One region of the Enterococcus sp. 22-H-5-01 genome, then DNA from elsewhere that is predicted to be linked to it. Evidence: predicted binding sites of a transcription regulator. Region 1 holds the regulator's gene; each other region holds the start of a gene.
The links. Region 1 encodes HrcA, which represses chaperone genes, less so after heat shock. Its sites were predicted from a motif close to TTAGCACTCNNNNNNNNNGAGTGCTAA; they were not measured.
Positions count from the first base shown of each region.

Region 1 (10,868 bases):
AGAAAAAGGTGTTATTATCGCACAGCGCCACATTCATATGACTCCGCAAGATGCTCAAAAATTTCAGGTTAATGATAACCAAATCGTTCAATTAAAGTTAAAAGGTTTAAGAGGTGGAATATACGATAATGTTGTGATCCGCATCAACAAAAATTTTCATTTGGAATGTCATTTAGATATAGAAGAAGCAAATGCAATGGGATTAACTTCGAAATCCGAAGTCTTCATAATCAGATAAAATTAGGAGGAAATTATTATGAAATCAGAAGCATTAGGTCTTATCGAAACAAAAGGGTTAGTGGGATCAATTGAAGCAGCAGATGCAATGGTAAAAGCTGCTAACGTTGTATTGATTGGAAAAGAATTTGTCGGAGGTGGCTTAGTAACTGTTATGGTTCGTGGTGATGTTGGCGCAGTGAAAGCAGCAACTGATGCTGGCGCAGCGGCTGCACAAAGAATCGGTGAATTAGTATCCGTCCATGTGATTCCGCGCCCACATACAGATGTAGAAAATATTTTACCTGCTCAAAAAGCGTAATCATAAAAAGGAAGGCTGGAACGAGTTTTTATTAAAACTTGTTTCAGCCTTTTAAAAAAAAGATTTTTTTTCTGTTTTTTTTTAGCTATAATTGTTATGAAATATAAGAAAACGTATACAAAAATTCAGATTGACTAATAAATGAATAATGAATAAACATTTTTATACGATTGTGTTTTAGTATAAAAGCTAATTTGAAGTGGTTAAGGCGGTACTTATTATGATTGAAGCAGAAAATCTTTTAGTTAAGTTAGTAGATCAAAGACTTTACGGACGTTATGGAAGTGTTATTCCAATATCAAATATTTCTTTGATATTAGTAGATAACATGGGTAAAATTTTAATGGAGTTTAATCCGGAGCCTGAATTTTGCAAACTAGTTTGCAAAAAGGAAGCTGCCAGGGTTTGTGACGGTTGCTTAAGCCGACTAGGGAATGGACTAGAGCATCGCTATGTATGCGAATACGGCTTAGAAAGTATATATATGCCGATTGTTGTTGGAGAAGAAACAGTGGGCTTTGTGATTGGTGTACAAGCTTATTCTACAGACACTGAATATAAAAAATATTTATTAGATGTTGCTACTTTAAGCGAAGAAACAGGTGAAAGTCAGGAAAAAATTGCTAAAGCACTCTCAACGTTAGGAACTGTGGACAGTAAAGAAATTCGAATTTATGAACAAATTTGCGGACATGTTTCCAACAATATTGCTTTAGATATCGAAGAACGAATATTGAATAATGAGACAGATATTGAACGGCTATCCATTGAAAAGGAAATTTTAGAGAAAAAAGTCCTCGATCTAGAAATAAAAAATGATTCCCTAGTTATTAATCCGCATTTTTTATTTAATACATTAAATTCAATTGCTAGAACTGCTTACTATGAGAACTCTCATACCACAGAAGAATTAATCTATTGTCTTTCAGATATTCTACGCTATACGTTAAAGACAGAAAATCAGTTGCATACGATTGAAGCGGAAATTGATTATATCAATAAATATCTATACATCCAAAAGGTTCGTTTTAAGGATCGATTAAATTTTGAAATGAATATTTCAAAGGAATTGTTGCCACAACGTATTTTAAATATGACCTTACAACCAATTGTTGAAAATGCACTTATTCATGGTATTACACCAAAAAGAGATGGGGGATCTGTAAAAATCTATTCGGAGATATGCAAAGAAGAGTTCATTATTTATGTTGAAGATGATGGAAATGGATTTCCTCCAAGAGTATTAAAAACAATTCGAGAACGTAAAAATGTGGAACAAACAAATAGTTTAGGTCTTAATAGTACTAACCGTCGTTTGAAACAACATTTTGGTGAGTCCTTTGGCTTGTTTATCAAGAAGTCGGATTATAGTGGAAGTATTGTAGGAATAAAATTTCCTAAGAGTTAGGGGAAAGTAAAATGGATCGTATTTTAATTGTTGAAGATGAAGAGTTGGAACGAAATTTTTTACAAGCTTGATTGAAAAAACAATGTCAGATGATTGTTTGATTTGGAGTTGCAACACAGGAACACAAGCAGTCGAGCTTGCACAGAAGTATCAACCGGATATTTTATTTTTAGATATATTGATTCCAGAAAAAGATGGATTGACTGTATTAAAAGAAATACGTACGTTTTTACCAGATGCAATAGTTTTGATTTTGTCAGCTTTATCGGATTTCTCGTATGCTCAAAAGGCAATTGATTTAAAAGTTTTTAAGTATATACTAAAGCCCGCCAAACCAAGAGAAATTGAAGAAGTAATTTTATCTATTATCAAAAAACGAAAAAGAATATCAGAAATATCATTAGTAAGTTCAATAAATGATAGTTGTGAAGAAACAGTTGGGTTTGTTCGAGAAGCTGTCCGTTTTATCCAGAAAAATTTTCGTGATACATTGACATTAGAAATGGTTTCATCTCATGTTTATATGAATCCGCAATACTTCAGTCGTGTATTTAAAAAGAAAATTGGTGCTTCGTATACTGATTATGTAAATAATCTGAGGATTCAGTATGCATGTAAATTATTGGAAACCTCCGATTTTCCATCCTACCGCATATCAAATGAATGTGGATTTAATGATCCTTCTTATTTTAATCGAGTTTTTTTTAAACAAATGAAGACTACACCGAATAAGTATCGAAAACTGTCGCACCGACAACTATCTTAATATGTTTGTTTTATAAATTATAAATACTTCAGGTTTCATCTTATTTATTTGAAGGTGAAACCTGAAGTATTTTTATTTGGAGGCAAGTTTTTGACGTTTAAAAAATTATTATTGAATAATCGTTCGACTGATTATCTCGTCTTGAACTTCTTTACAAAGTTCACTGAAGAATGCGCTATAACCAGCAACACGTACTATTAAATCACGGTATTCTTCCGGGCGACGTTGTGCATCTACCAGAGTAGCATTGTCAACACAGTTAAATTGCATTTGGCCATTTCCAAGCACTGATGCAGTTCTCAACAATGTAATTAGCCCTGCACGACCTTCAGAAGAATCTAATGAACTCTGAGTGATTTTAAAATTATGAGCCATCCCTAAACTCATTGCTTCCACTTGGATTTTAGATACTGACTTGATTACAGCAGTTGCACCTTTGATGTCTGCACCTTGAGAAGGACTCATCGCATCCGATAGTGGTTCAAAGGCACTTCTGCCATTTGGAGTCGCACCAATCATTTCTCCTAATGGAGTGTTAAAGGATTGTGATAATGTTCCATGAATATGATGAGCATAAAGTGAGTTGATACTGTTCATGCGTTTCTCTGTATAGTCCACGATTTCAGCAGCAATTAAATCAGCATAATCATCGTCATTTCCATATTTCGGAGCATTTTTACAATCGCGACGCACAAATTCATAACCTTCCCAATTGGCATCTAATGCATCTTTGATATCTTGTAAGGTGTACTTTTGTTCATCGTAGACAAGTTTTTTTATAGCGGACATACTATCAACATAAGTACCTAATCCTGCAAAAATCGTTCCTGGACCGCCGTATAGTACGGCACCTCCAGCAGTAACGTCTTTTCCAGATTCCATACACCCATCAACGAATAAGGACATATAGGGAGTTGGATTTGTTTCGCAGAAGATTTTTTGAATCAGGTTAGTACCTTTGGCATTCTTATCAATCAAGAAATCAAGCTGTTTTTTTACGGCATACTCAAATTTTTCAAATGTATCTAACGAATCTATCGCTCCGGTATCTAGCCACTGTTTATCACTGTAAGAGGGTAATGTCCCTCTGTTTAACGCCATTTCAATTGTAATTGGCCATTGAGTAAATCCACCAGCTGTCCATTGATGAATACGGCCAGATTTTTGCGGCTCTACACAACCCATTAGACAATAATCTCGTGCATCTTGTGGTGAAAATCCTTTCTCTAACATCATCTTAATATGCGCATCATCAAAATGACAAGCGGGCATACCAACACCGGATCGTATGACTTCAATAATTTTATCTAAGTAACGTTTTGGTGAATCATTGTGTATTCTACAAGCAAGAGAAGGCTGATAGACACGAACGGTTTTCACTGCATCCATAATCAAGTAAGTGAGATCATTGGTACCATCACTTCCATCACGTTTTACTCCGCCGACAGTCATATTAATAAAAGGCATATAACCAGCAAAATATTTTGCTGTTGCCCCTGGTGTATACCAAATCATTTCTGAACATTTGATAATAAAACACCCCATCATTTCCAAAGCTTGTTCTTGATTGATCTTCTCATTACGAAGGTCAGCTTCATAGCAAGGGTAAACGTATTGATCGACACGGCCTAATGAGGTGCTGCATTGATTTTCTTCCATTAAAAAAAGCGATTGAATTGTCCAAATAGACTGTAATGCTTCTTGAAAAGTTTTTGGTGGATTTGCTGGGACGCGTAAATTTACTTCTGCGATCATCTCTAGTTCAACTTTTCGTTGAGGATCGCTTTCTTCAATCGACAATTGTAGAGCGTAACTGGATAGACGCTCAGCGTAAACCAAAATTCCCTCACAAGTCTCTAACGCAGCTTGATAGAAAGCAATTTTTTCTGGATCGTTTTCTTTTTCCAAGTAACTTTCCGCTTCTTTTTTTAAGCCAAGAATACCTTTTTCAAATAAAATAATGTCATACCCTGGGCTAGTGTCGCCGCCTCCGCTTGTAATATGATATGTTAAGTCGCTAATACAAGCTTCAGCACCAAATTCCCAAAGCTCTTCATCTTCTTGGCGAATTGTTTGCTCACAGGCTTCAGCTAGAGATTTGCCTTTCCAAAAAGGAAATAGTATTTCTCTCATAGTTGCTTTATCATCTTCGCTGATGTAGTAAGGGTCTTGAGAACGTGTACTAATGTCATCTAACTCTTCAGCAAGCCATTCCCATGCAATATCGGGAGAAAAAGCGCCTGCACGAGGCTTGCCACAAGGATGCCCCACAATTAATTCATTTTCTTGAATCAATAGAGGTGCTGTTTCGCAAGCTCTTCGGAAGGCTTTTGCTCTTAAAACGTTTTTGGGTAGATGTGGATTCTTTTTGAATACTTCAGTATAAGCTAAAGCGCGGTTTAATGAGATACTTGGCTTAGCGGATAAATAAGTATCTTTCAAAGCGTTAAGGCGTTTTGGAATCGTGTGATGTGAACTCATATTTTCCTCCTTAAAGTAGCGTTTATATATATAAAGCTTAACATAGCAGCATTAAAAGAAATTGGATATATAAGATTAGCTGATTGGACTATTGTTTTTTGTTGGTCAGTCAGAAGGGAATTATGTGCTTTTATTGGATAAATTTGAACTTAATAATTTTATTAGAATGGTAGCTTTATTTTTAAGGTAGTGTAAAAAGATAGTTTCAGTTAGGAGTATAGAAAAAAGACCTCATAAGGATCCTAATCTTAACTCCTTATGAGGTCTTTTTATATCTAGTAGGGAATAAATAGCTAAATATATTACAAGAAAACTTCAATTCTAATTAGTTGTTTAGTCGCCATTTTTTTGGTAAATATTTGTTAATAGTAGTTAGACCTTCCTCGTTAATCACGTAATCAATAACTAATTGATCATCTTCATTAATCGCATAATTTCCTTCATCAATCAAACCATTTTCTTTTAGAGATAGTAGGTGGTCAAGAAAATTATTATAAGTGAACTGTCTTTCCGATCCGTATTCTTCTTTTAGACCAGCCATTACTGTATGGATATTATTTTTATTATCTGGATTACTTGCTATATAGTGTAACACTCGCGATCGTATTGGTAATAGCATTATCTAAGCCTCCTTTTTTTTGATAAAGTCTAACGGATTAACTGATACAATGATTGCACCCGCTGTAATAATGATAGCTCCTAAGATCATCATTGGGCTTAGTGTACTGCGTAAGAAAATTACAGAAAAAATTACCCCCCATAATACATAGGTACTGTTGATTGACATACCAGTCGCAACACCGACTTTACTGTTAGCAACATACCAGGCGAGGAAAGAAGCTGCAGCAAATAATGCACCTAAAGCAATAATTAGAACAAGATTTGGAGCGGCTAAAACGTCTGTAAATAAACCCAGAGCTTTAAAAATAGGTAATACAACAACGATGAAGACAAAGCCTGAAACACCTTGACGGATTGTTATTGCTATGTTGGAATCAATCATTGACATTCCGAAAGCAGAAAATACTCCTTCCATCCCCCAACCAATCGCAGCAATAAAAGCACAAATGATACCAAAGAAAAAGTTGTTACCAACTGCACCACCACCATCCATTGAAATCATAATTGCTCCTGCAATACAAATAATCATTCCTCCAGCTACGCGTTTAGAGATATCTTGTTTTAAAAATACTTTTGCAAAAAGAGCACCAAACATTGGAAATAATGCGGAAATAGGGATTGCTGCAGTACCTGCAGAGGCAATACCCATAAGATAGGCACCGTTCGCAATAGGACCACCAAAAAGAGCACCTAAAATAACCATTAAACCTGGAAAAATTGCTAAACTACGTCCAATTTCTTTGAATCTACCTTTAATTGTGTTGAATAAAATTAGCCAAATTGCAGCAATCGTATCATTTAATGCGGAGGCTACGAAGGGAGCTGCAAAAAGCCCAGCAGCACCAATTAATGGATCTTTCATCATTGCATAAGCTGATACGGTACTGTACAAGCCAAAAGTAATCGCTGAAACAAATCCCGCGACTAAACCTTGTCTAGTAAAGCTGGCAGTCATTTTTTGTTTCTTTAACAAAACGGGTGATACTTTCTTTTTAAAACTTTCTTCCATCCGATTCACCTCTAAATCAATAGTTAGTGTTTTACGACAACAATTGTGGAAACGAATATATTATTATCTGTCGTTAAAACATCTACGAATTGATTATAAGTCAGATAGATTTTCATGCCTTACACATTTTAAACTTTATTCTGGTAAAAAGAATATGTAACCTGTGATGAATTGGATAATTATTACTTTTCTGTATTATCGTTTAAATAGCCAGTAATTGAAAATTTTTTAAGAGATAACTTTTTAAATTTTTGTTTTTATTATGATTAATCAATTGCAGTCTTAGTTAGCTGAAAGTTATGTTAAAATACTATTTGTTACAATAATTATAGATGCAGAAAGAGGAACAAAATGACAGAATCAACTTCAGCCTATATTCACATTCCTTTTTGTGAACATATCTGTTACTACTGTGATTTCAACAAAGTTTTTTTAGAGGGTCAGCCAGTAGATGAATATATAGAAGCGTTACTAACCGAAACACGTCTTTCTTTAGAACAATATCCGGTAAAAAAAATGGAGACAGTTTATGTAGGTGGGGGAACTCCGACTTCATTAAACGCAAAACAATTGGATCGTTTACTGAGCGGATTGCGTGAATTACTTCCATATAAAAATGGTGAGTTTACCGTTGAAGCGAATCCTGGTGATCTATCTGGAGATAAATTAGATGTAATGAAAAATTACGGTGTTAATCGTTTATCGATGGGTGTTCAAACATTTGATGATCGTTTATTGAAGAAAATCGGCCGCAAGCATACGGCAAAAGATGTGTATGACACGATTCAATTGTTAGAAGATAAAAATTTCCAAAACGTAACGATCGACTTGATTTATGCGTTGCCTGGTCAAAGTTTGGAAAGCTTCCGAGATACGGTTCGTCGAGCATTAGAATTGGATTTACCACATTATGCGTTGTATTCGTTGATATTAGAAAATCAAACCATGTTTATGAATTGGGTTCGTCGTGGGAAAATGCAATTGCCTGAACAAGAGGTTGAAGCCCAAATGTATGCTGAAACGATCGAAGCAATGGAAAAAGCAGGTCGCATGCAGTACGAGATCAGTAACTTTGCTAAACCAGGTTTTGAAAGCCAACATAATTTAGTGTATTGGAATAATCAAAATTATTTTGGTCTGGGCGCAGGTGCTAGTGGTTACTTAGGTAATAAGCGATACAAAAATAGAGGACCGATTCAGCATTATTTAAAAGCATTGAATAATGGCCAGCTCCCCGTGTTAGAAGAAGAATCGCTCACCCAGAAAGAACAAATCGAAGAAGAGATGTTTTTAGGCTTAAGAAAAATTTTAGGAGTCGAAAAAAAAGTCTTTGAAGAGCGTTTTGGCCAATCAATTGTGAGTATATACGGAGAAGTTATCGAAGATTTAAAACAGCAAAACCTGATCATAGAAAGCGATACAAACATTCGTTTAACGAAGCAGGGACTGTTTCGGGGGAATGATGTTTTTGAACAATTTTTATTGAGCAAATAAAATTAGCACTCTTGTACAAAGAGTGCTAATTTTTTGTGTTTAATGCTTGACATTAAAATCAAATATGGTATATTAATAATCGAGTTGGCACTTAAAGATAAAGAGTGCTAACTAAAGGATGAGGAGAATGTTAACAGAAAGACAAAAACTGATTCTCAGCTTGATCATCCAAGACTTTACGAATTCAGGTCAGCCTGTAGGTTCAAAAAGTTTGATGGAAGAAGGCGTAAAAGCAAGTTCTGCAACGATTCGTAACGATATGAAAGCATTAGAAGAACTTGGTATGTTGGAGAAAACTCATTCTTCATCAGGACGGATTCCTTCTGTATCAGGATATCGTTATTATGTGGATCATTTATTGACGCCGGCAAAGGTGAGTAATCAAGAAGTAGCTCAAATTCGTAATTCGTTGAAAAAAGATATCCATGAAATTGATGATATTATTCAACAATCGGCTAAAATACTTTCTCAAGTAACAAGCTATACTGCATTTTCATTGGGTCCTGAAATGAAAGATCGTACATTGACTGGTTTTCGGATCGTGCCGCTAAATGATCGACAAATTTTAGCAATCATCGTTACCGATAAAGGAAATGTCGAGAGCCAAGTTTTTCGGGTTCCGGAAAATGTCGAAAGCCAAGACTTAGAGAAAATGGTTCATATCATCAATGATCGTCTTGTAGGCCAACCGTTAGTAAGTGTCTATCAAAAGTTAAGAACTGAGATTCCGATGATTTTACATCGCTATTTCCAATCAACTGAGGGTATTGGTCGTTTGTTTGATGTCGTTTTAAATGAGGCATTTGAGGATAAAGTCTTTGTCAGTGGTCGAATGAATATTTTGAATTTTAATTCAGAGTATGATTTAGGCCATGTGAAGTCGATGTATTCACTTATGCGTAATTCAGAAGAATTGACACAATTGCTCCTACCGTCTGATGATCGCATCCATGTAAGGATCGGTGCCGAGATGGGCAATGATATATTTGATCATTTAAGTATGATCCAAGCAAATTATGAAATCAGCGGACACGGTCGAGGCACGATCGCTTTATTAGGTCCAACATCGATGCCGTATTCAAAAATCGTTGGTTTATTAGAAGTATTTCAATCTGAGTTGACAAATGCTCTGGACGATTACTATCGTTCATTGGATTTATATCACTAGAAACGATTCCTAAAAAGAAAGGAAGTACGCGTAGTGGCAAAAGAAGAAAAACATGAAGTGGAAGAAGAATTAGAAGAAGTTGAATCAACGGATACTAGTTCTACAGAAACAGAAGAAATCGATATTCCTGAAATTTCTGAAGTCGAAGAATTGACTGGGAAATTCAATGAAATGGAAGACAAATTTTTACGTGCTCGAGCGGAAATCGCAAATATGTCAAACCGTAACAAAAATGAACGGGAACAACTAGTTCGTTATCGTTCACAAGATCTTGGTAAAAAATTATTACCAGCGATCGATAATTTAGAAAGAGCTCTAGCAACAGAAGTAACAGATGATCAAGGAGCTAGCCTTAAAAAAGGTGTTGAAATGGTACTTGAAAGTTTGAATGTTGCATTAAAAGAAGAAGGCATCACTGAAATCAAAGCTGAAGGTGAAGCATTTGATCCAAATCTACATCAAGCTGTTCAAACAGTTCCTGCAGATGACGATCATAGTGCAGACACTATTGTAAATGTCTTACAAAAAGGGTATCAACTGCATGATCGCGTGTTGCGTCCAGCAATGGTGATCGTTGCTCAATAATTAATGTATTCTACTAAAAATTTAACAGATAAATGAAAAGGAGATTTTCAACTATGAGTAAAATTATTGGTATTGACTTAGGTACAACAAACTCAGCTGTCGCTGTCTTAGAAGGCGGAGAAGCTAAAATCATTACAAATCCAGAAGGAAATCGTACAACTCCATCTGTAGTGTCTTTCAAAAATGGTGAAATCCAAGTCGGTGAAGTAGCAAAACGTCAAGCTGTTACAAATCCGCATACAATTTCATCAATCAAGCGTCACATGGGTGAAGCTGGCTACAAAGTTGAAGCTGAAGGAAAAACATATACACCACAAGAAATTTCAGCGATGGTTTTACAATACATCAAAGGATTTGCTGAAGACTATTTAGGTGAAAAAGTTGAGAAAGCTGTTATCACTGTTCCCGCTTATTTCAATGACTCACAACGTCAAGCAACAAAAGACGCTGGTAAGATCGCTGGTCTAGAAGTTGAACGTATCGTTAACGAACCAACTGCAGCTGCATTAGCTTACGGTTTAGATAAAACAGATAAAGATGAAAAAATCTTAGTATTTGACCTTGGTGGTGGTACATTTGACGTTTCTGTCCTTGAATTAGGTGATGGCGTTTTCGATGTATTATCAACTGCTGGAGATAACAATCTAGGTGGGGATGACTTTGATAACAAGATCATCGATTACTTAGTTGCTGACTTCAAACAAGCAAATGGTATTGACTTATCTAAAGATAAAATGGCAATGCAACGTTTGAAAGATGCTGCTGAAAAAGCGAAAAAAGATTTGTCAGGTGTAAGCT
Region 1 is NZ_CP189993.1:372,986-383,853, forward strand. Features, by position in the region: gene pduL (phosphate propanoyltransferase) at 1-238, shown strand, start outside; gene eutM (ethanolamine utilization microcompartment protein EutM) at 257-538, shown strand; gene ACQKTA_RS01920 (histidine kinase) at 759-1,946, shown strand; gene ACQKTA_RS01925 (response regulator transcription factor) at 2,014-2,712, shown strand; gene cutC (choline trimethylamine-lyase) at 2,821-5,193, opposite strand; gene ACQKTA_RS01935 (hypothetical protein) at 5,519-5,812, opposite strand; gene ACQKTA_RS01940 (DMT family transporter) at 5,816-6,823, opposite strand; gene hemW (radical SAM family heme chaperone HemW) at 7,175-8,317, shown strand; gene hrcA (heat-inducible transcriptional repressor HrcA) at 8,445-9,485, shown strand; gene grpE (nucleotide exchange factor GrpE) at 9,519-10,070, shown strand; gene dnaK (molecular chaperone DnaK) at 10,124-10,868, shown strand, end outside.

Region 2 (10,868 bases), 590 kb from region 1:
TTGCAATGCCTCCGCCAGGATTCTTAATCAACGAACCGGCCATCAAATCGGCTCCCACTTGAACCGGTTCTATTAATTCAGCAAATTCGCCATAACAATTATCGACAAAAATCACGACATTTGGGGCGATAGTTTTAACAAAATCACACATTCCCTTGATTTTTTCAATCGTAAACGACGGACGCGCAGCATAGCCACGTGAACGTTGGATTGCCACGACTTTTGTTTTTTCAGTCAATTTATTCTTGATACCTTCAAAATCAACATCACCATTTTCAAGCAACTCTACTTTGTCATATCCGATGTTGTATTCTTTGAATGAACCGATACCATTTCCTTGAACACCAACCACTTCTAATAAAGTATCATATGGGGTACCCGTGATATACAGTAGATCATCGCCAGGACGTAATACACCAAATAACGAAGTAGCAATAGCATGTGTTCCCGAAACGATTTGTGGCCGCACAAGCGCTGCTTCTGCGCCTAAAGTTTGAGCATAGACAGCTTCCAAGACGTCTCTTCCCTGATCGTCATTTCCATAACCAGTCGATGGCAAAAAATGGCTTTCTGAGACATGATTTTCGCGAAAAGCAGTTAAAACTTTCGCCTGATTCGATAAAGCAACTTCTCGAATCTCTTGTAAACGATTCGCAATTTTCCGATCCACTTTATCAATTTTTTCAACTAACTCAGGAGCTAGCTCAGTTGTCCAATTCATCTTCCATTCTCCTAATCCAAAGCGATTGTTTCTTAGCAAATCCTCGTACAATATATGCTTCTTTTTCTTCATCAAAAGTCTCGCTTAAAACTAATGTTTCTCTTTTCATTTCGTTCAACGCTTGACCTTCAGCTGCATCCAATGTTAGTAAATACGGTTCTAATAGATCCATGATTTCTAATTTAATTGCTTCTGCAAGTGCCTCTTTGCCTTTTGTCGACTTCGCTGAGATCAATACATTCGGAAACAGTGTCGGCGTGAATGAAAAAGCGTCGATTCGATCTGCTTTATTGTAAATCGTCAACACAGGAATATCATCCATCTCTAAATCCTTTAATAGCGCCATTACCGTTTTTTCTTGCTGCTGACGGTCTTCTGCGCTTGCATCGACAACATGCAGCAATAAATCCATGCCTTTACTTTCTTCTAATGTCGATTGAAAAGCATTGACTAATTGGGTCGGTAGATCTTGAATGAAGCCAACAGTATCCGTAATCGTCGTTTCCATTCCTTGCGGAAGATGCCAGCGTTTTGTCAACGGATCTAACGTTGCGAATAATTGATCTTTCGAATAGGTATCTGCATTGGTCAATAAATTTAAAATAGTTGATTTCCCAGCATTTGTGTACCCGATCAAACCCATTTGAAGAATACTCGACTGCTGACGTTTTTGACGGCTCCTCTCACGATGAGCTTCAACTTCTTTTAACTCTTTTTTGATAGCCGAAATTTTTTGACGAATGTGACGGCGATCTGTTTCCAATTTGGTTTCCCCTGGACCACGAGTACCGATTCCACCACCTAGACGAGAAAGGCTTTGACCTTGTCCGACTAAACGCGGCAACAAATAATCCAGCTGCGCCAATTCAACTTGTAATTTTCCTTCTTTAGAGCGCGCACGTTGGGCAAAGATGTCTAAAATCAATTGGATCCGATCAATCACAGGCACGCCAACTTTTGTTTCAATCGTTTGACTTTGGCGCGGAGTTAATGCGTGATTAAAAATAACTAGCTCAGCCTCGTGCGCATCTACCAATTGTGCGAGTTCTTCAACCTTGCCTTTTCCAATGATCGTTTGACGATCTACACGTGGTCTTTTTTGAGTCAGTGAATGAACGATTTCTCCTTGAGCTGTTTTGGCAAGCCCAGCTAACTCATGCATCGATTCTAAATAGTTATTTTTGTTTTCGTCGGTTTCGACACCTACTAAAATGACTTTTTCTGTCAATCCGATCCCTCCTGTAACCATTTTTCGATGGTCATTTCGATCTCTTGCATTTCATCTGGATGCTGTACTAAATCATACCATTGAACAGTCATCCGATTTCTAAACCAAGTCAATTGACGTTTTGCATAGCGTCGTGATCGTAACTTGATTTCTTCAATTGCTGTTGCTAAAGAAATATCTCCTGATAAGTAAGGGAATAATTCTTTATAGCCAATACCTTGAGCAGCCTGAACTTCGGGTGTCTCAGCTAATATTTTAGCTTCCGCGATCAGTCCTTGTTCCATCATTATATCGACTCGTTGATTGATGCGTTGATATAAGAGCGCCCGATCTGTATTCAAACCAATCAAAAAACTATCATATAGTTCTTTGGGTTGTTCTTTAGGCTCTAAGATCGAATGGCCCGTCAATTCAAATACTTCTAACGCTCGAATCATTTTTTTTCGATTATTGTAATGGATTTTTACTGCTGCTAGCGGATCCACTGATTGTAATTTTTTCCATAACGCTTGATTGCCATTTTCTTCGGCATAAAGATCATATTTTTCTCGTAAGGCACCGTCTTCTGGTCCGCCTTCGCTACCTAGTTTATAGTCCCATAACAACGATTGGATATACAAGCCTGTTCCACCTACGATAATTGGTATTTTTCCTCGTTGCGTTATGTCTTCGATTGCCTTACGTGCGGCTTGCTGAAAATCAGCTGCTGAATATTGTTGATCGATATCTCGTACATCGATTAGATGATGTGGGATATCTTCCATTTCTGTCTGTGTTACTTTTGCTGTCCCAATATCTAATCCGCGATAGACTTGCATAGAATCACCACTAATGATTTCACCATTAAATTTTTTTGCTAATTCAATACTAAGACTGGTTTTTCCTACGGCGGTGGGACCTACGATTGCTATTACTTTCATTGCTTATACCTACTTCTTGCACGAATGGCTTTTTCAGGAAAATCAGTAATGATTCCTGCTAGATTATTTTCAAAACAAGTCATCATCGTTTCGTATAGATTTGGGATCCAAGGACGAAGTGACTTAGCATATGATTCAACGATTGCTGGATTTTTTTTGATCCAATCATAACTAGGATGTAGACCTTCTAAATAATCTGTTTCTAATACCCATTGATATTTTTCAGGATCATTTTTTTGGATCAAATCGTACTGTGCATCTGGTTCATACTCATGCATGATTTTTAATGAATCCACATTAAAGCTACAATAACCATAAGTAAATGGCCACGCTTGACTTGTCATAACTTCCGAAAGTTTTTCTTCAATTCTGGGATAATGGAATTTATTGGTTTTGATCTCAATGCATAGAAATCCCCGGAAGCGCATTTGCAAAAGTAAATTCAGTACTTCATTCAAAGTAGAGATTTTTGTTGCTTGATATTTCTTATCAAACCAACTACCCGCATCTAATTTTTTTATTTGCTCTAATGTCAATTCTCGGACCAAACCTTTGCCATCGGTCGTCCGATCGACACTCTCATCGTGAATCACGATCAACTGTTGATCTGCAGTCAGATGTACATCTAATTCAATACCATCTGCTCCTGTTCGTACAGCTTCCATAAATGCTGGCAGTGTATTTTCGGGATGCGTGCCCGCACTACCTCGATGAGCAATAATTACTGTCATCATTTACCACTCCCATCCATTTTTTATTTGCTTTGTTCTGTTTATTGAACTTTGAAATAGCTCAACGGTTGTTTAGTCGAGCGAGAAAGCGTCTGTTTCTTTTCATTTAAGATCTCTATTAATTGATCAGAGAAAGTCTCCATCACAATACGTCCACCTTTATACGTGTAACCGCCGATTTTTACAGTTTCTTCTGGAGATAAAATCACTTTTCGATGCGAAATATTTTTAAAGAATTCTTCAATTAGATAGGTTGGTAAATAGAAACTATTTTGTGCTGCAAAAGAATTTAAATAAATAAAATCATCGATAGTGATGTAGCAATCATCAAAGGCATTAAAAGACACATAATCTTGCATCAAAACATTTCGTTTCGAAAGAATCTCATTGACCTTTTTATTCAATAAGTTGATCGTTTCAATCTCTCTTACTTTATGTTCCAATTCTCTTTCTCGACGCTGACGTAACTCGATATGTCTAAACACCAAAAATCCAGCGATTCCGGCAATCAAAGCACCTAATAAAACACCGATCAATCCAATAATTGCAACTTCCACACTACGTTCCTCCAATGTCTGTTCACTTTTAATATTCAGTCTATCTATGAGCGAACGCCTACTTTACTTGTATTAAACATCAGCTTGATCGTTCGCTAAATTAATTTAATTTTGTTATCCTAGTATTTCTTGTTGATCAATGAAAATGAATTATCTTTCATTTGTCGCTTTATTTAATTGGTCGAAGTTTTCTAACTACTATAAAATAGCTAGAAATAACCACTCCTCATCGTTATCAATAGTACCATATTTTCTTATTTATAGGATAGTTTGACTTATCTAATTCTTACGAACAATCCATTTGACCAACCCTGACCAAAGTTGTATACTTTGTCTTAGGTTTTAGCATTCTATCCTTGATTGTGCTAAAATAATTTATGAACAATATTTTAAGGAGGATTCCACTATGAATTTAGTTCCTACAGTTATCGAACAATCATCCCGTGGCGAACGTGCTTACGACATTTACTCTCGTTTATTAAAAGACCGCATCATTATGTTAAGTGGTGAAGTAAACGATGATATGGCAAATACAATCATCGCCCAATTACTTTTCTTGGACGCACAGGATTCAGAAAAAGATATTTATCTTTATATCAACTCTCCTGGTGGGAGTGTCTCAGCTGGTTTAGCGATTTTTGATACAATGAATTTTGTCAAAGCTGATGTACAAACAATCGTATTAGGTATGGCCGCTTCAATGGGAAGTTTCCTATTAACCGCTGGTGCCAAAGGCAAACGTTTTGCTTTGCCAAATGCTGAAATCATGATTCACCAACCGCTTGGCGGCGCTCAAGGTCAAGCGACTGAGATCGAAATTGCTGCTCGTCACATTTTAAAAACCCGCGAACGTTTGAACAACATTCTAGCTGAACGCACAGGTCAACCGATCGATGTGATCGAACGTGATACAGATCGTGATAACTTCATGTCTGCTGAAGAAGCAAAAGCTTACGGTTTGATCGATGAAGTTATGGAAAACAGTAGCTCTTTAAGCTAAATAAAAAAACCGAGGATAGCCTCGGTTTTTTTTTATTTATAAACCAATATCTTCCAAAATCAAAAAAATAGCAATCCGATTTTTTGTCATCGAACGGCGGGTAATTGCGATCGTATTACAAATACATTCTGACTGAAGACAGTCCCCACAATTTCCTTTTTTGATACAAGGTGTTTTTTCCAGTCCTAATCGATGGGCATTTAAGGGGGCTGTGTTTTTACGAACCATTTCTAAAGTTGTATCCACATCTCCGTAAACTTTACGCATGCTGACAAAAGCCACAACTTTATCTGGACCATATGTTAAAGCGGCTACTCGATTCCCTACACTATCTACATTGACCAACTGCCCATCTTCTGAAATACCATTGATGCTCGTCAAAAAATAATCGGCAGTCAACGCTTTTTTCATTACACGATGTCGTTCTTCAAGTGTTTCTGTTTTTTCACGATCAATCAATTGCTGATTGCGTTGATATAATGCTTCGATAAGGCCAGATTTTTCAATCGTAATCGATCCACCAAAGCCAACTGTTTTATCCAATGCGATCATTGACAATGCTTTTTGCTTTGCTTCTTCTAAATTTTGGCAAATAATTACTTCAAAATTTCTTCGTTCCAATTTTTTACTCAGTGTTTGTGCTGCTAGTTCATACCGCTCTTTCACATACCTTTCCATCGCACTACGCTCCTTTATTTTCCTACTACTATTTTCAAGTATCTACAAAAAAATAACAACCCAAAATAATAGTATTTTTTTGATTTACAGTAAGTATTTTAATGTAGCAAACAAAAAAACTTTCTAAACCAGATATTTAAAAATCGGCAGCACCTATTTTAAATAATTTTCTGATTTAGAAAGTTTTTACGCTTTTTGCGAATAACCGGTTTGGTAATCGATCGTGATCCCGTTTTGAATATTGTAAACGAAAATATTAAATGAAATCTGATCATCCTCGACACTTTGGGCTTCCATCTGTACCCCACGAGCAACTAGCTCGTCACCTTTAAAATAAGGTGTCACGCGATAGCGCACATGATGATTGGTTTTACGGATATAATTACCGATTTCAATCTCATGCTCATTCATTCCAGGATCGTTCAACGAAGCAGTCCCCGTCATCAAATTCTTTAGATTATTATTCTCACCAGAAAATTGAAAAGCAATCAGATGTGCCCGATTGTAGAGCGGCTCATCTTGATAGAATTTCTGATGCCATCCTGTTGGTTTTACATACAATCTTTCCCGCTCTTTAGTTGGCATCAATTCTTTACCTAACATAGCATTCGCTTGTCCAACACGATTCAGTGAATCCAAATCTGAAAAAGTCGTCCACGAACCTTTGGTTAAGGAAAGATCTGCTTTTGAAAAATCTGGTTGATTTGCATTCAATTGGATCGTTTGATTTTTCCCATCGTAATCAGGAACATCCGAAACGTTGCTTACAGCAACCTGTTTGGTTTCATTTACTGATTCCGTTGGTTTTACTTGTGTATAGACGCCATAAACTGCTGCGATAATCACAGCGACGATCGAGATTATCGTAGAGTTTTTTTTCTTTGTTGCGATGGTCTTTCCACTCCTAATTCCTACTTATTGGTTTGTTGCCAAATCTCTTTGATAGCTGGAACATTCCCTAACTCTGTCAAATTACTTGGCATGATAACCGTATTGCCATTATTTTCAACCACATGTTTGAATGCTTCAATTCCAAGATAAGCAATCATTTCATCCGTTAGATTACTTTCGGCAATAGCTTTGTTAATTTCTTTGATTCGGGCAGTCTCTGCTTGGGTGATTTTTTCGATGCGATCTGCTTCTGCCATCGCATCGATTCGTGTACGTTCAGCGCGTGCATCCGCATCAATTTTTGTTTGGCGCGCTCGCGCTTCAGCATCAATTTGCATTTCAGATGATTTCGCTTCTGATTCTAAAATAACTGATTGTTTCTTCCCTTCAGAAATCGTGATCAATGATTCTTTGTCACGACTGGCAGTGATCAATTTATTCATAGAATTAACGATCTCATTCGAAACTGAAATTTCACCGATATTGATCCGATCGATCGACAATCCGTAGCCAGCTGTAATATCTTTGACACTTTCATAGAGATTAACGTTGATTTCTTCCGTCCCGTTTAATACTTCATTCAATTCCATTTTACCAATAATGCCACGTAAATTAGATTGGCAGTCTTGGATCATTGAAGTGACAGAATCTTCATTATCATAAACAAACGCCCGCGCATCCGTTACGTGATATTTGATTGCTTCATCAATTTCGACGATCACATTATCTCTTGTAATAACATTTTGAGGTTCGATTTGAATCGGTGTTTGTTTTAATGAAACACGGCGACGAACTACATAAAGGATCGGAATCAAGAAATGCAGACCCGGTTCCAACGTTTTCACATATTTACCAAAGCTTTCAACTACTTTGACTTCCCCTTGTTGGACGATCACGATCAACTGACTAAGTACAAATAAAACGACGATCACTAATAAGATAAATAGAACGATATTAAAGATTAACAATATAATTCACATCACTTTCTTTTAGACTATTATTGACAACCACTAACAATTCTCGACTCGTAAAGTCGATGACTTCCAGCATGTCCCCCTCTTCCGGCGGACCATTCAATACTTTGTAATCATACCAACTACCAAAAATGCGAATAATCCCAAGTTCAATGGCACTTTTACTGCGAAAACATTTCCCAATTGTTTTCTGCATTTGATAATCCACTTTCTCCACTCCTTCCAAAGGTGTTTCTCTCCCTTTGTGATAGTATATCAGAATTTCAGTTAATATATTTTTATTCCTTTAAAACACTTTACACTTAGCTAGACTTTTTTTAAACTAACGAAAGAATGGAGGTTTCAAATGGATAAAAGTAAAAAACAATGGTGGGGACTATTGGTGATCCCGGTGGAAATGATCATCAATTTTTATCTTTTCCCCCTTTTCAACATTGAAAAAGATCCAATTATCAATTTAATAAGTACTACGATTTTATTTATTTTAGGATTTCTAATCATGATGTATCTTTTCCATGATTTTTTAAAAGCCCAATGGCGACTTTACCGCCCAAAACTTTTTCGTAAATTGCTATTAAGTATTATTTTGATGGTCGGGGTTTTCGTTATAATTTCTTTGGTACGCGGACTAATTCCTGACCATTTACTTGAAACTACAACAACTACTTCTAGCGCTGCCGTACTTCGTAAACCTGGTTGGGCTGTCTTAGCCGCTATAACGCCTTTTTTAGCACCTTTTGCTGAAGAATTGACTTTCCGCTATTTATTGCTCGGCAAAATCGCCAATAATTTTCTTCGTGTCCCGATGTTGATTATTCAAGGAATTTTATTTGGCTTGATCCACTGGCATTCTTTTGGCGGAAATGTCTATGCAACTATCCCCTATATGGTAGTCGGGATTTACTTAGGCGTGATCTATCTCTTTTCAAAAAATATTTGGAGTTCACTGATCGTCCATTGGATGTTGAATACAATAAATTCATTACTCCCAGCACTTTTTATCCTGATTTTAAGCTTTTTTGGCCTTACGTCTTGATCCTCCTTGTGAGGATTTTTTTGTTGTCATAATTGCGTGTAGCTAAAAAATAAAAGGCCACCTATCCCACAAATTAATAGTTGACTAATAGCCTAAATAAACACTTCCAAAGAAAAGTCATACCTTTCAGTTTTCAAACGTTGCTCATTTTCCCATGCGAATAAAAACAAAATCACCAGAAATAAAAAGAGCAGCCACTTATTCACCCAATTGCTGAACTTACCGCTAAAATCGATTTGAATCGGTAAGTTTTCTGGCAGATAACTAAAATAAAAAATACCTATAAGAAGATAAACCGTTGCACACAAATAACTGATTCGCTGAATCCAACGATAAATTTGCCACTTTTTCACTTTTTCTCCTTCTTTGGCTAATTAGTATAAATTTCTAATAAACCAAACACTAGCGGATTGGAATAGAAAAACATTTTTTTCTATTTACAATTAATTCTTGATATGACTGAGTTAAATTTATAACTTTCAATAGAAAATATTCTTTTGCGATACGCTCTATATAAACAAAAAAACCAACGCTCAGCCACAAACGTTGGTTACTTCAGCGACTAATGGCGCCTATGCAAAAGATGAACTCTCACACCTTACTTAGCATACATCACATAGTAAAAATATAGCAAGCAGTCCTTTAACTTTTTAGATACAAAAAAACCGCCTCTAAAAAAGAGACGGTAACATAGTTGTTTTAATTAAGCTTTAACGATGTTAGTTGCTTGAGGTCCACGTTGGCCTTCTTCAACGTCAAAAGTTACTGCTTGGCCTTCTTCTAAAGTTTTGAATCCGTCGCCTTGGATTGCTGAGAAGTGTGCAAATACGTCGTTGCCGTCTTCGCCAGTGATGAAACCAAAGCCTTTATCTGAGTTAAACCATTTTACAGTACCGTTATTCATAAATATTTCCTCCTGATACGCATCAAAGTACGTTCTTTATTTTTGCAATTAATTGTTGATAGTAAAAGGAGTTTAATACTGTTAAATATATAGCTCAAATCACATTTCAAAATCGATTACTTAATTAGTATAGCATGCTCCGAATTATAATGCTACCTATTTGCTGAATTAATATAGTTATATTTTCCTAAAGAAAGCTTTAAAGCGATTATTACAGCATTTTAAGCCATAAAAAAAATACTAAATAACTATCTTAACAACAGTCATTTAGTATTTTAAGCGGGTGACGAGTTTCTAGACCATTTTGTTAAGTTTAATTTCCGCTTTATATATACTCAGGCACATCTTTTGTGATGTGTCTTTACTTTTAACATCGAATACTTTTTGGGTAATATTTGGGTAATTAACACTTTACAAAATAGAACGTTTGTTCGTATAATGTAATTAACAAAGTCGAGGTGTAATTGCATGGAATCTTTAAATGGTATTGTGGGTAGTATCAAAATATTGAAGTTTTCTGAACGTCCCCTGCTGTATTTTAAGTTAGATGATCAATCGTGTTTAATTGCTAGTCACTCGTTGAACTTTATGGCTGATGTCGAAAACGGAATGCGGATAGCAGTTGCTGGTGTATATAATAGTAGAAAACAGTTTGTTGTGAAGAAATATGCGGTAATCGGTCAGACTAAAATGATGATGGAATTTACTAGTATGAAAAGTATGTAATAGCCCTGATAATTCGGGATTTTTTTGTTTTTATTAGGGAAAAGCATTGACTTTGTTATACCTCGGAGGTATAATATAAATATAGAAAGGAGTTGAGAAAATGCTAGACAATATAGAAAAAGCCATCAAAATTGTTTTCTACTTTCTAAGTAGTGTACAGCTACTTAAAAAAATCAACGAAAACAATTCAGATGACTAACCATGAGGGGCTAAGCCCCTCTCTATATTATTATAATAGCATGAACTTCATGAAAAATAAAATTATGTATGCTGTTCTATTTGTAATGTGTATTATTGCCTTAGTACTAACTATACTTGATAGACCTTTGCCTATAATAGGCGGTATATTCCCATTGATAATAGTTTACGTATTGATAGTGGATAGAAAGGATAAGAAATAATGACCGAAAAGAAAACTTCCGAAGCCCAATTAAGAGCTAATAAGAAATGGAAAGAAAAAAATAAAGAACAAATGAATTATATTCGTAAACGTTCTGCTGCA
Region 2 is NZ_CP189993.1:966,841-977,708, forward strand. Features, by position in the region: gene ACQKTA_RS04915 (aminotransferase class I/II-fold pyridoxal phosphate-dependent enzyme) at 1-721, opposite strand, end outside; gene hflX (GTPase HflX) at 705-1,949, opposite strand; gene miaA (tRNA (adenosine(37)-N6)-dimethylallyltransferase MiaA) at 1,946-2,869, opposite strand; gene ACQKTA_RS04930 (glycerophosphodiester phosphodiesterase family protein) at 2,866-3,600, opposite strand; gene ACQKTA_RS04935 (hypothetical protein) at 3,642-4,157, opposite strand; gene clpP (ATP-dependent Clp endopeptidase proteolytic subunit ClpP) at 4,564-5,157, shown strand; gene ACQKTA_RS04945 (lactate utilization protein) at 5,194-5,835, opposite strand; gene ACQKTA_RS04950 (DNA/RNA non-specific endonuclease) at 6,022-6,675, opposite strand; gene ACQKTA_RS04955 (SPFH domain-containing protein) at 6,747-7,694, opposite strand; gene ACQKTA_RS04960 (hypothetical protein) at 7,681-7,896, opposite strand; gene ACQKTA_RS04965 (CPBP family intramembrane glutamic endopeptidase) at 8,047-8,736, shown strand; gene ACQKTA_RS04970 (DUF1648 domain-containing protein) at 8,829-9,089, opposite strand; gene ACQKTA_RS04975 (cold-shock protein) at 9,440-9,640, opposite strand; gene ACQKTA_RS04980 (hypothetical protein) at 10,109-10,366, shown strand; gene ACQKTA_RS04985 (hypothetical protein) at 10,767-10,868, shown strand, end outside.
Region 2: clpP (ATP-dependent Clp endopeptidase proteolytic subunit ClpP) is a predicted target of HrcA. The motif match lies at 4,500-4,526, and genes of this name have one in related genera.

Region 3 (10,868 bases), 300 kb from region 1:
CTGAACGTGATCTGTGGGTAGAGATCGATACTGATAAAATCATGCAAGTGCTCGATAATATCATGAACAATGCGATCAAGTATTCACCAGATGGTGGAAAAATTACGGCTCAGTTGATGGAGACTCATAACAATGTCGTTTTAGGTATCTCGGATGAAGGTCTAGGAATTCCTAAAAAAGATCTGGATAAAGTCTTTGAACGTTTCTATCGAGTAGATAAGGCTCGGGCACGTCAACAAGGCGGTACCGGTCTGGGACTAGCCATTTCAAAAGAAGTTATGAAAGCTCACAATGGTCAAATTTGGGTGGAAAGTGTTGAAGGCAAGGGATCGACATTTTATATTTCTTTACCTTACGAGCCGTATGAGGAGGATATTTGGGAATGAGATTATCAGAAAAAATTATCCGAATCGCGCTTTTAGCTTTGATTTTGTTAAGTTTGGTATTGACGTATGCCATTTGGCTCAGCCCAACGGTTAAGACAACTGAAGTCAATACAACGAAACAAACCGTGAAAAATGCTCAAAATTATGCCAAAGCAACGGATGCCTTTTTGCCTTTACGAGGCATTTGGGATATCCATGGTGGAAAATATCAAACTAGCAGTGAAAATTTATTGGCTACTACCCAAGCTCGTTTGACCGAAAGCACCTATGGCCAATTGCAGCAAGTGGCCAGCGGTGAAACAGAAATCCAGAACTATTACAGCTTATCTGATGGGGTCGAGTTTAATTATGAAGGTGATTTTTCACTAGCAGAATACGTAAAAGTATTCGATATGCCAATTAGTTTGAAGGCACTGAAAAATTCAGATACGATCACATTTTCTAAAATCCAAGTTGATTTTGCTAGAAAAAAGATTCGCTTTTTGAACTACAAAGAAAACATCGTCTATGAAGCAACGGCTTCTGTAGATGTCTCAAATATCAAAGAGATTTATGAGAAGAATCAAGGACGCTACTTGAGTATGTCGAGTGACAATCCAACGTTTCCTCGATTGTTAGAAACGCAAGAACGGGTTCGGTTGAAAAAATATAGTTATATTTTAACGACGCAATCGTATTCTCTATTTAGAAATGCCTTTTTCCAAAATCCTGACCAAGCAAAAGGCGAAGAGGAGGCCAGCGGGACACGTTCATTTATCAGCGGACACGAAGAACTAATGATGGATGAGCAAAAACGTTTGGTTACCTTCAACGGTGAATTACCGGAAAGTTTGAAGAATGACAGTATTTATAGTCAAACGTTTCATTATATTAGTCGTTTAGGTACCGCCGTTGGAAATCTGCGTTATTTTGATCAGAAAGATAAAATGATTAATTACCGTATTTTTGTTGAAGGCTATCCGATATTCAGTACGTCTTCAAAAGGCAAGATGAGTATCTCGGTAGAGCCACAACCTAATAATGCAGATGCCAAAGTCAGTATCGAGACCAGTATGGATACTGTCCAAGTGCCGATTCCTTCAGATGAAGAAGTCGAATTACCGAGCACTTTAGAAGTGGAAAATAATTTAGCAGCTGCGGGGATTGATTTGACTCGTATCAAAAGTTTTATCATTGGTTATACTTGGCAGGATGTCGACGGCGTCAACAAACTGGTTTCACTGATGCCAGAATGGTTTGTCAAATACGATGATAACTGGTATTCAGCTGATCAGCTGATGCAAGGAAATCTAGAGACGGGGGCAAACTAATTGGACTTTAGAAAAATTGAACAGATCTTTTTTCTCGTATTTATTGGATTGAATATTTTTCTTTTTAGTATCTATTGGAGCAATCAGCATGAACAGCGGCTGGTCACGACCTCGAATCAACGAGAAGATATCTTGCGGCGTTTAGAAAATGATAACATCGAAGTCGAAGGCAATATTTCAGATGAGCATCGTGAGGGCTATTATTTAAGTGCAGAACAAGACAATTTTGTTTCTTTGCTTAGCGAGTCTTCTGGACAAGCGGTCGCACGTACATCGAATGCGTTAGACAAAGTATTGACGAGTTATCCTAGTGCTGGAACCAAGTTTGATTTAAAGAAATCAGCAAGCAGCTTCAAACGTTTGATGGCCGATAATGAGTTTATTTTAAAAGGTGATGAATACACGTACCTTTCATATCTTTCTAAAAAAGATGAAGATCTTGGAAAAATCATTGGCGCACAATCGTATGAAGGGATTCCTTTTATCGATGAGACGTCTCGTGTGACGATGGATATCGAAAAAGAGGATGGCACTGAGCAAGTCATGAAATACACTCAGACACATCTCAAGGAGATTGAACCTTTACGAGAAAAGATGACCCTATATTCAGAAAAAGAAATTTTGAACACATTGTATATCAATAATAATATTCCAGCCAAATCAACGATCACAAATGTTTATCTAGGGTACTTCCGGACGTTGGAAGTGCAAGAAAAAAATGTCTACGTACCGGTCTGGTTCGTCAATATCAGAACATCAGATAAAACGACACAAATTGAAAAAGTCAATGCATTGAACAACCAAGTGATTACGAACAATTTGGTTCCAAAGGTGGAAAATCCATAAAAAGGGTTGTATACTGGGAACAGTTTTGAAAGAGAGGACCAATTGCTCATGTTAGAAATGGATCACGCCTTCAAAGTCAGCATCTTAGCGAGCGGAAGTTCAGGGAATTCTTTGTACTTAGAAACGCCGCAAAAAAGAATTTTAGTCGATGCTGGATTGAGTGGAAAAAAAATTACTTCATTATTGGCAGAGGTCGATCGAAAACCTGAAGATCTTGATGCGATTTTAGTCACGCATGAACACCGCGATCATATCCATGGTGTAGGTGTTCTAGCAAGAAAATATAAATTACCAGTCTATGCCAACGAAAAAACGTGGGAAGCGATGGCTCCGTTGATCGGAAAAGTCGATCTAGAACAAAAACAAATTTTTGATATGGGAAAAGTCTTGACGTTTGGGGACTTAGATATCGAAAGTTTCGGCGTGTCGCATGATGCTGCGGCACCGCAGTTTTATCGTTTTTATAAAGACGGCCATTCATTTGTGATGCTGACGGATACGGGCTATGCGAGCGAACATGTGAGAGGAACGATCCGCGATGCAGATGCCTATCTAGTTGAAAGCAATCATGATTTAGAGATGCTGCGAATGGGTGCGTATCCGTGGAGTTTAAAACAACGGATCTTGGGCGATCGCGGCCATTTATCTAATGACGATGGTGCATTAGTAATGACAGATATCCTAGGTGATCGAACAAAACGAATCTATCTAGGCCATTTGAGCCGAGAAAATAATATGAAAGAATTGGCACATATGACGATGGAAGAAACATTGACACGTTATGATCTAGGTGTCAATCATCAGTTCCAGATTTTTGATACAGATCCCGACAGTGCGACGGATTTATTCGCAATCTAAAAAAACAGCGAGCCTATTTTTTAGGTTCGCTGTTTTTTGTGATTAATTATAAACGCTGAATTGTTGTTTTAGATGACGCGGTTCGATGGCTTCGTCGATTACTGCAATCGCATAATCAGCCATACTGATCTCACTTTTACCAGCTTCATTTTTCTTTAAGTGATCATCGCTAGTAAAGTAATGGCCAGTCCGTTCACCAGCAGGAATGAAATTTGCTGCTGGACTTAAATACGTCCAATTGACTTGTTCCTCTATTTTTAAGTTCAAAAAGGCTTGATACATATTATAGGCAGTTGGATAATAATCCGCTTTTGGATCAGAAACATCGATCATTCGTTCATTGTCATTGATAAATAAAGAAGAAGCACCGCCGACTACGATCAATCGAGTAGTACTATTACGTAAAATATCGGCTAAATGTTTAAGCGATGTCTGGTGCATTTCTTCTTGTCCGATCGGTGGTCGAAAGGCATCGACAATGACATCAAAAAAAGCGACATCTTTTGGTGTAAGTTCGAATAAATCTTTAACTAAGATGGGGACTTTTACTTGGAGCTTTTCTGGATGCCGGACAATGGCGGTGACGGATAGGTCACGAGCTAATGCTTCTTTTAAAATCAATGAGCCAGCATTTCCGGTTGCACCGATAATTCCTATTTTCATAAACTAAAACCTCCCTAGACATTATGATACTTTCAGTCTAAGGAGGTTTTACGTAAAAGGCAAAAGATTAGGTTTGTGCTTATTTTGATTGTAAAGCTAGTTGTGTGATCACCACTAATAAATTCATACCAACATGGGTGATCATCGATGTCCAGATGCGACCACTATAACGATACATTCCGCAGAACAAGAAACCTAGACCTGCATATAAAAGATAATGACCATCATTGTGAGCAAAAGCAAATAGTAAAGAACTAATCAGTGCAGGAATGAAAAAACCGAATTTTATTTCTAGCGCTCCAAAAATCGCGCGACGGAAAACAAATTCTTCCATAATTGGACCAGCAATCGTAGTGGCCAAGATAAAGACCATATTGTTCATGATCAATTGAACGATATTCTCAGTATTTTGAGAAGCTGCCGTTTGGCCTAAAAGGTGTTGTTCGATTTGTAGGATCGCTACTTGTAACAAAAGTGAGACCGGGATACCGATCAACCCGATCAGTCCAGCTAAGATCCATGGTTTTTGTTTGTTTTCAATTTTGAAAGGCTGTGACTTGTAACGATAAACTATCATTAATACAGCTCCTAAAAAATAAGCCAAGGTAGTCAGCTGAATAATTTGAGATTGACCGGCATTAAAAAAGCGCTGAAAAAGCAATGGCGAAAATAAGACAAATCCGTAAGTAGCAATGGTAATAAAACTATATTTTTTTGCGTCCATCTTTCTTCCTTTCTAAACCGTGTTGTTTTCAAGTATACCATAAGTTGGATAAAAGCTTTGCAGCAGAAAAATCGAAAAAGATAAACCAAGGACTTGCAAAAAGAAGTAAAAATGAGTATGATAATAACTGTGAGTTAGCACTTAGAAGCAAAGAGTGCTAACATTTGAAAATCATTACTAGTTGGAGGGATTTATCGTGTTAAAACCATTAGGTGATCGTGTCATTCTTGAAGTTGCTCAAGAAGAAGAAAAAACAGTTGGAGGCCTAGTATTGGCATCTGCTGCCAAAGAAAAACCACAAACAGCAAAAGTTGTGGCTGTGGGTGAAGGCAATGTACTGGAAAACGGTGAAAAAAGTCCAATGCCAGTAGCAGTTGGCGATATGGTAATGTTTGAAAAATATTCTGGTACTGAAGTGAAATATGAAGGCAGCGAATACTTGATCATCGCTGCAAAAGATATCATGGCAATCGTTGAATAAAAAATTAATGAGGTGAAGAAATCATGGCAAAAGATATTAAATTTTCTGAAGATGCACGTGCAGCAATGCTACGCGGTGTAGACAAATTAGCAGATACAGTAAAAGTAACATTAGGACCTAAAGGACGTAATGTTGTTTTAGAAAAATCTTATGGTTCACCATTGATTACAAATGACGGTGTAACTATCGCAAAAGATATTGAATTAGAAGATCATTTTGAAAATATGGGTGCAAAACTTGTTTCTGAAGTTGCTTCAAAAACAAATGATATCGCGGGTGACGGTACGACAACAGCGACTGTTTTAACTCAAGCTATCGTTCGCGAAGGTTTGAAAAACGTCACTGCCGGTGCAAACCCAATGGGCATTCGTCGTGGGATCGAATTGGCAACAAAAGCTGCTGTAGAAGAATTACACAGTATCTCTAAAGTAGTTGATTCAAAAGATGCCATTGCACAAGTAGCAGCTGTATCTTCTGGCAGCGAAGAAGTTGGTAAATTGATCGCTGAAGCAATGGAAAAAGTCGGTAACGACGGTGTTATCACGATCGAAGAATCAAAAGGGATCGATACAGAATTAGATGTAGTTGAAGGAATGCAATTTGATCGTGGTTACTTGTCTCAATACATGGTAACAGACAACGATAAAATGGAAGCCGCTCTAGAAAATCCATATATCTTAATCACTGACAAAAAAATCTCTAACATCCAAGATATCTTGCCGTTGTTAGAACAAGTCTTACAACAATCTCGTTCATTATTGATCATTGCTGATGATGTAGACGGTGAAGCTCTACCAACATTAGTCTTGAATAAAATTCGTGGAACGTTCAATGTTGTAGCTGTTAAAGCTCCAGGATTTGGTGACCGTCGTAAAGCAATGCTTGAAGATATCGCTGTTTTAACTGGTGCAACTGTGATCACTGAAGATCTAGGTTTAGAATTAAAAGATGCAACGATCGAAAACTTAGGTACTGCTGGTAAAGTAGTCGTTGATAAAGACAATACAACAATCGTTGAAGGTGCTGGCGACAAAGCGGCCTTAGCTGACCGAGTAGAAATGATCAAACGTCAAATCGGCGAAACAACTTCTGATTTTGACCGTGAAAAATTACAAGAACGTTTAGCAAAACTTGCTGGCGGAGTGGCGGTCGTTAAAGTCGGTGCAGCAACTGAAACAGAATTAAAAGAATTGAAATTACGAATCGAAGACGCATTGAATTCAACGCGTGCAGCAGTTGAAGAAGGAATCGTATCTGGTGGGGGAACTGCTTTAGTCAACGTCATCAAGAAAGTTTCTGAATTAGCAGCTGAAGGCGATGTTGCGACTGGGATCAAGATCGTGGTTCGTGCGTTAGAAGAACCTGTTCGTCAAATCGCAGAAAATGCTGGATTTGAAGGATCAGTTGTGATCGATAAATTAAAAAATGCTGAACACGGAACTGGTTTCAATGCCGCTTCTGGTGAATATGTGAATATGATCGATGCCGGAATCGTCGACCCAACTAAAGTAACTCGTTCAGCCTTACAAAATGCAGCGTCTGTTTCTGCATTATTGTTAACGACTGAAGCTGTTGTTGCTGACAAACCTGTCGAAGGTGGCGCAGCTGCTCCAGCAATGGATCCATCAATGATGGGCGGTATGATGTAAAAACAACTTAAAAAGGCATTTAAAGCATTTTAATAGTCATTTTTTTCAAAAAAATTTCGATTATGAAGAAAAATCACAGAATAATTATGGTAAAATAATTAGTGAGAGTTAGTTATTTTTTAACTAAACAATTGTGAGCGTAGAGGAGCTGATTGGATGAAATTAATCGAAACACCATTAAATAGCAACCTAAATATCGAAACACTTTACCCAAATTTGACGAAGTATGCCTTTGATAATCGTCAAGCAGTAAAATATTTTAAATTGTATGCGTATGATCGGACGAAGATCATCTATGCAGATCGTTTTGATACGATCGAATTATTGCTACTAAATCGTCAACGTAAAATCAACCATAAAGAAGTCGATACGATCATCCATCGTTTATTGAAAGTGGATCGTAAAGATGTATCGATCAATGTAGGATATAAAAAACAAATCGATGAAGCAGGAATCAGACCCAAAAATTCCTATAAAGATATCATTTCTATCAAGTACACTGTGCCTAAAGATTGATTCATAGAGGTCGAGACAAAAGTGGAAAAAACTTTTGTCTTGCTCTCTTTTTTTTGTTTCAAATTTAAAATGAAATTTCTTCGTAGCTAAGGGAGCTAATACTACTCGTGCTAAGCTCTTATGATATAATAAGACAAATTAGTTTAATTCACTAAAAACAAATGAGGAGCATGGACTATGAAAAAGTTGTACGAAGATGACAGTTTGACCCTTCATACGGACCTGTATCAGATCAATATGATGAAAACTTATTGGGAGACGGGTCGAGCAGATCTTCATGCGGTATTTGAATGCTATTTTCGTAATATGCCATTCGACAATGGATATGTGATTTTTGCCGGATTGGAACGGCTTGTAAAATATTTAGAAAATCTGACTTTCAGCGAGAGCGATCTTGCTTATTTATCAGAGGTCGAACATTATCCAGCTGATTTTATCGACTATTTACGCGAGTTTAAATTTTCTTGTACTGTCCGTTCAGTGATCGAAGGAGAGCTGGTATTCAGCAATGAGCCTTTGATCCAAGTGGAAGGACCGTTGTTACATTGTCAATTAGTCGAAACAGCACTTTTGAATATCGTTAATTTCCAAACTTTGATTGCTACAAAAGCAGCACGGATCAAATCAGTGATCGGCGAGGATCCATTATTAGAATTTGGGACACGTCGAGCGCAAGAAATGGATGCGGCACTATGGGGTACGCGAGCAGCTTATATTGGCGGTGCGGATGCAACGAGTAATGTTCGTGCAGGGAAAATTTTTGGAATTCCTGACAGCGGAACACATGCGCATTCCTTGATCCAATCATACGGAAATGACTACGACGGTTTTAAAGCTTATGCTCAAACACATCGCGATTGTGTCTTTTTAGTTGATACTTACGATACGATCAGATCGGGTGTGCCGAATGCCATCAAAGTCGCGCGGGAAAGGGGTGATAAAATCAATTTCTTAGGCGTCCGAATCGATAGCGGAGATATGGCTTATATTTCCAAACGAGTACGTCAACAATTAGACGAAGCAGGTTTTCCAGATGCAAAAATCTATGCTTCCAACGATTTAGATGAGAGCACGATTTTAAACTTGAAGATGCAGCATGCAAAAATCGATGTTTGGGGTGTCGGAACAAAATTGATCACGGCCTATGACCAACCAGCGTTAGGAGCAGTCTTCAAATTGGTTTCAATCGAAAATGAGAACGGTGAAATGATCGATACGATTAAACTTTCAAGTAATGCTGAAAAAGTGACGACACCGGGTAAAAAACAAGTATGGCGTATCACACGTAAATCAGATGGGAAATCTGAAGGAGATTACGTGACTTTGTGGAATGAAGATCCTCGAAAAGAAGATGAGATCTTCATGTTCCATCCAGTCTATCCATATATCAATAAGACGGTGAAAAATTTTGAAGCCCGTCCGATTCTGCAAGAGATTTTTGTCGATGGGAAATTGATTTATGAACTTCCTGATTTGGAAGAAGTCAAACAAACAGCCAAAAATAGTTTGGACTCTTTATGGGAAGAATACAAACGGGATTTGAACCCGCAAAAATATCCAGTAGATTTGTCTACGGAATGTTGGAACCACAAAAATAGAATTATGGAAAAAGTACGTAATTCAGTGGTAAAAATAGACCAAGAAGATTAGGGAGTGGATGTCTGATGACATTGCAAACAGAAATTATCAAAGAATTAGGAACAAAACCAGAAATCGATCCAAAAGCAGAAATCCGCAAAAGTGTCGACTTTCTTAAAGACTATCTAAAAAAATATCCGTTTTTAAAAACCTTGGTCTTAGGGATCAGCGGCGGGCAAGATTCTTCATTAGCAGGGCGTTTAGCTCAGTTAGCAATGACTGAGATGCGTGATGAAACTGGTGATGACAGCTATCGTTTTATTGCTGTCCGATTGCCTTACGGTACGCAAGCAGATGAAGCAGATGCCAAACGAGCATTGGATTTTATTCAACCAGACGTTAGTTTGAGTGTCAATATCAAACCAGCGGTTGATGCACAAGTAGCAGCGTTGGAAGAAGCCGGCGTGACGATCACTGATTTCAATAAAGGCAATATCAAAGCGCGGCAACGGATGATCACCCAATATGGAATCGCTGGCGGCAATTCTGGCGCAGTCATCGGAACGGATCATGCAGCCGAAAATATCACCGGTTTCTTCACTAAATTCGGTGACGGCGGTGCAGATATTTTACCATTGTTCCGTTTGAATAAACGACAAGGTAAAATGTTATTGAAAGAATTAGGTGCTGAAGAAGCTATTTACTTAAAAGTGCCGACTGCCGATCTTGAAGACGGCAAACCATTGGTTGCGGATGAAGTCGCATTAGGCGTCACATATGATGATATCGATGATTATCTAGAAGGTAAAACAATTGATTCAAACGCTCAAGCAACGATCGAAAACTGGTGGAACAAAACACAGCATAAACGTCATTTACCGATCACGGTCTTTGATGATTTTTGGAAATAAGCAGATGCCAAACGGCTCAGCAGCTGATCTAGCTGCTGAGCTTTTTTGTTATCTTTACTTTTTTTCGGATTATCGCTAAAATATTTAGTAATTCATGGAATAGGAGCGACGTATGCAAAAAATAAAACGCCTCCCTTGGAGCAAGATTCTGATCGTTCTAGGCGTGGCAACTCTAATCATAGTTTCGAATCTTTTTTTTCAATTGACCCAAAATAATTTTTCATTTGAATTAGCCTTTAAGTTCGCTTTTTCTTGGCATACCGAGAAATTTTTCTTAGGGTGTTTTGTCTTACTTCTTTTTTATGGGTGGCTTACTAGCCTTTTAGGTTCGTTAAAAATAGGAAGCATTTTTTATTCGCTAGTGATCATCGGTATCGGTAGTGCGAATTTTATGAAAATGAAGTATCGGATGGAGCCAATTTATCCTAGTGATCTGAAAATGGTGACAGAATTTAATATGATCAAAGACATTATTGGCTTGCCACTATTTATCCTATTTCTTCTATTATTAGTAGTCGGAATATTTTTGATCATTTTTAGTTTGAAGCAAAGCTTAAAATTGACCAAGCGGCAACAATGGATTCGTTTTGGATTATTGTTGGTGACGAGCGGATTGCTGTTTTATGTTGGTGGATTCAATCAACCAAATAATCTTTTGCGTAAAGCCTATAATAAAACCGCTTTGTGGATTCCTTATAGTCAAAAAATGAATTATTACAATACGGGATTTATGGGCGGCTTTTTATATAATCTTTCAGTCGATGCAATGGATAAGCCGGATAACTATTCTGAAGCGACGATCAAAAAAATCACCGAAAAGTATCAAGTGAAAAAGCAGGCGGCATCTGAGGAAAAACCAAATATCGTCTATGTCATGAGTGAAAGTTTTTCTGATACAAGCCGTTTGAAAGGGTTGGATGTTATCGGCGGAGATCCGTTAAAAGAT
Region 3 is NZ_CP189993.1:70,925-81,792, forward strand. Features, by position in the region: gene walK (cell wall metabolism sensor histidine kinase WalK) at 1-386, shown strand, start outside; gene ACQKTA_RS00360 (YycH family regulatory protein) at 383-1,696, shown strand; gene ACQKTA_RS00365 (two-component system regulatory protein YycI) at 1,697-2,542, shown strand; gene ACQKTA_RS00370 (MBL fold metallo-hydrolase) at 2,591-3,400, shown strand; gene ACQKTA_RS00375 (NAD(P)-dependent oxidoreductase) at 3,443-4,063, opposite strand; gene ACQKTA_RS00380 (CPBP family intramembrane glutamic endopeptidase) at 4,143-4,787, opposite strand; gene groES (co-chaperone GroES) at 4,984-5,268, shown strand; gene groL (chaperonin GroEL) at 5,292-6,917, shown strand; gene ACQKTA_RS00395 (DUF1827 family protein) at 7,074-7,433, shown strand; gene ACQKTA_RS00400 (nicotinate phosphoribosyltransferase) at 7,611-9,083, shown strand; gene nadE (ammonia-dependent NAD(+) synthetase) at 9,098-9,922, shown strand; gene ACQKTA_RS00410 (LTA synthase family protein) at 10,035-10,868, shown strand, end outside.
Region 3: groES (co-chaperone GroES) is a predicted target of HrcA. The motif match lies at 4,922-4,948, and genes of this name have one in related genera.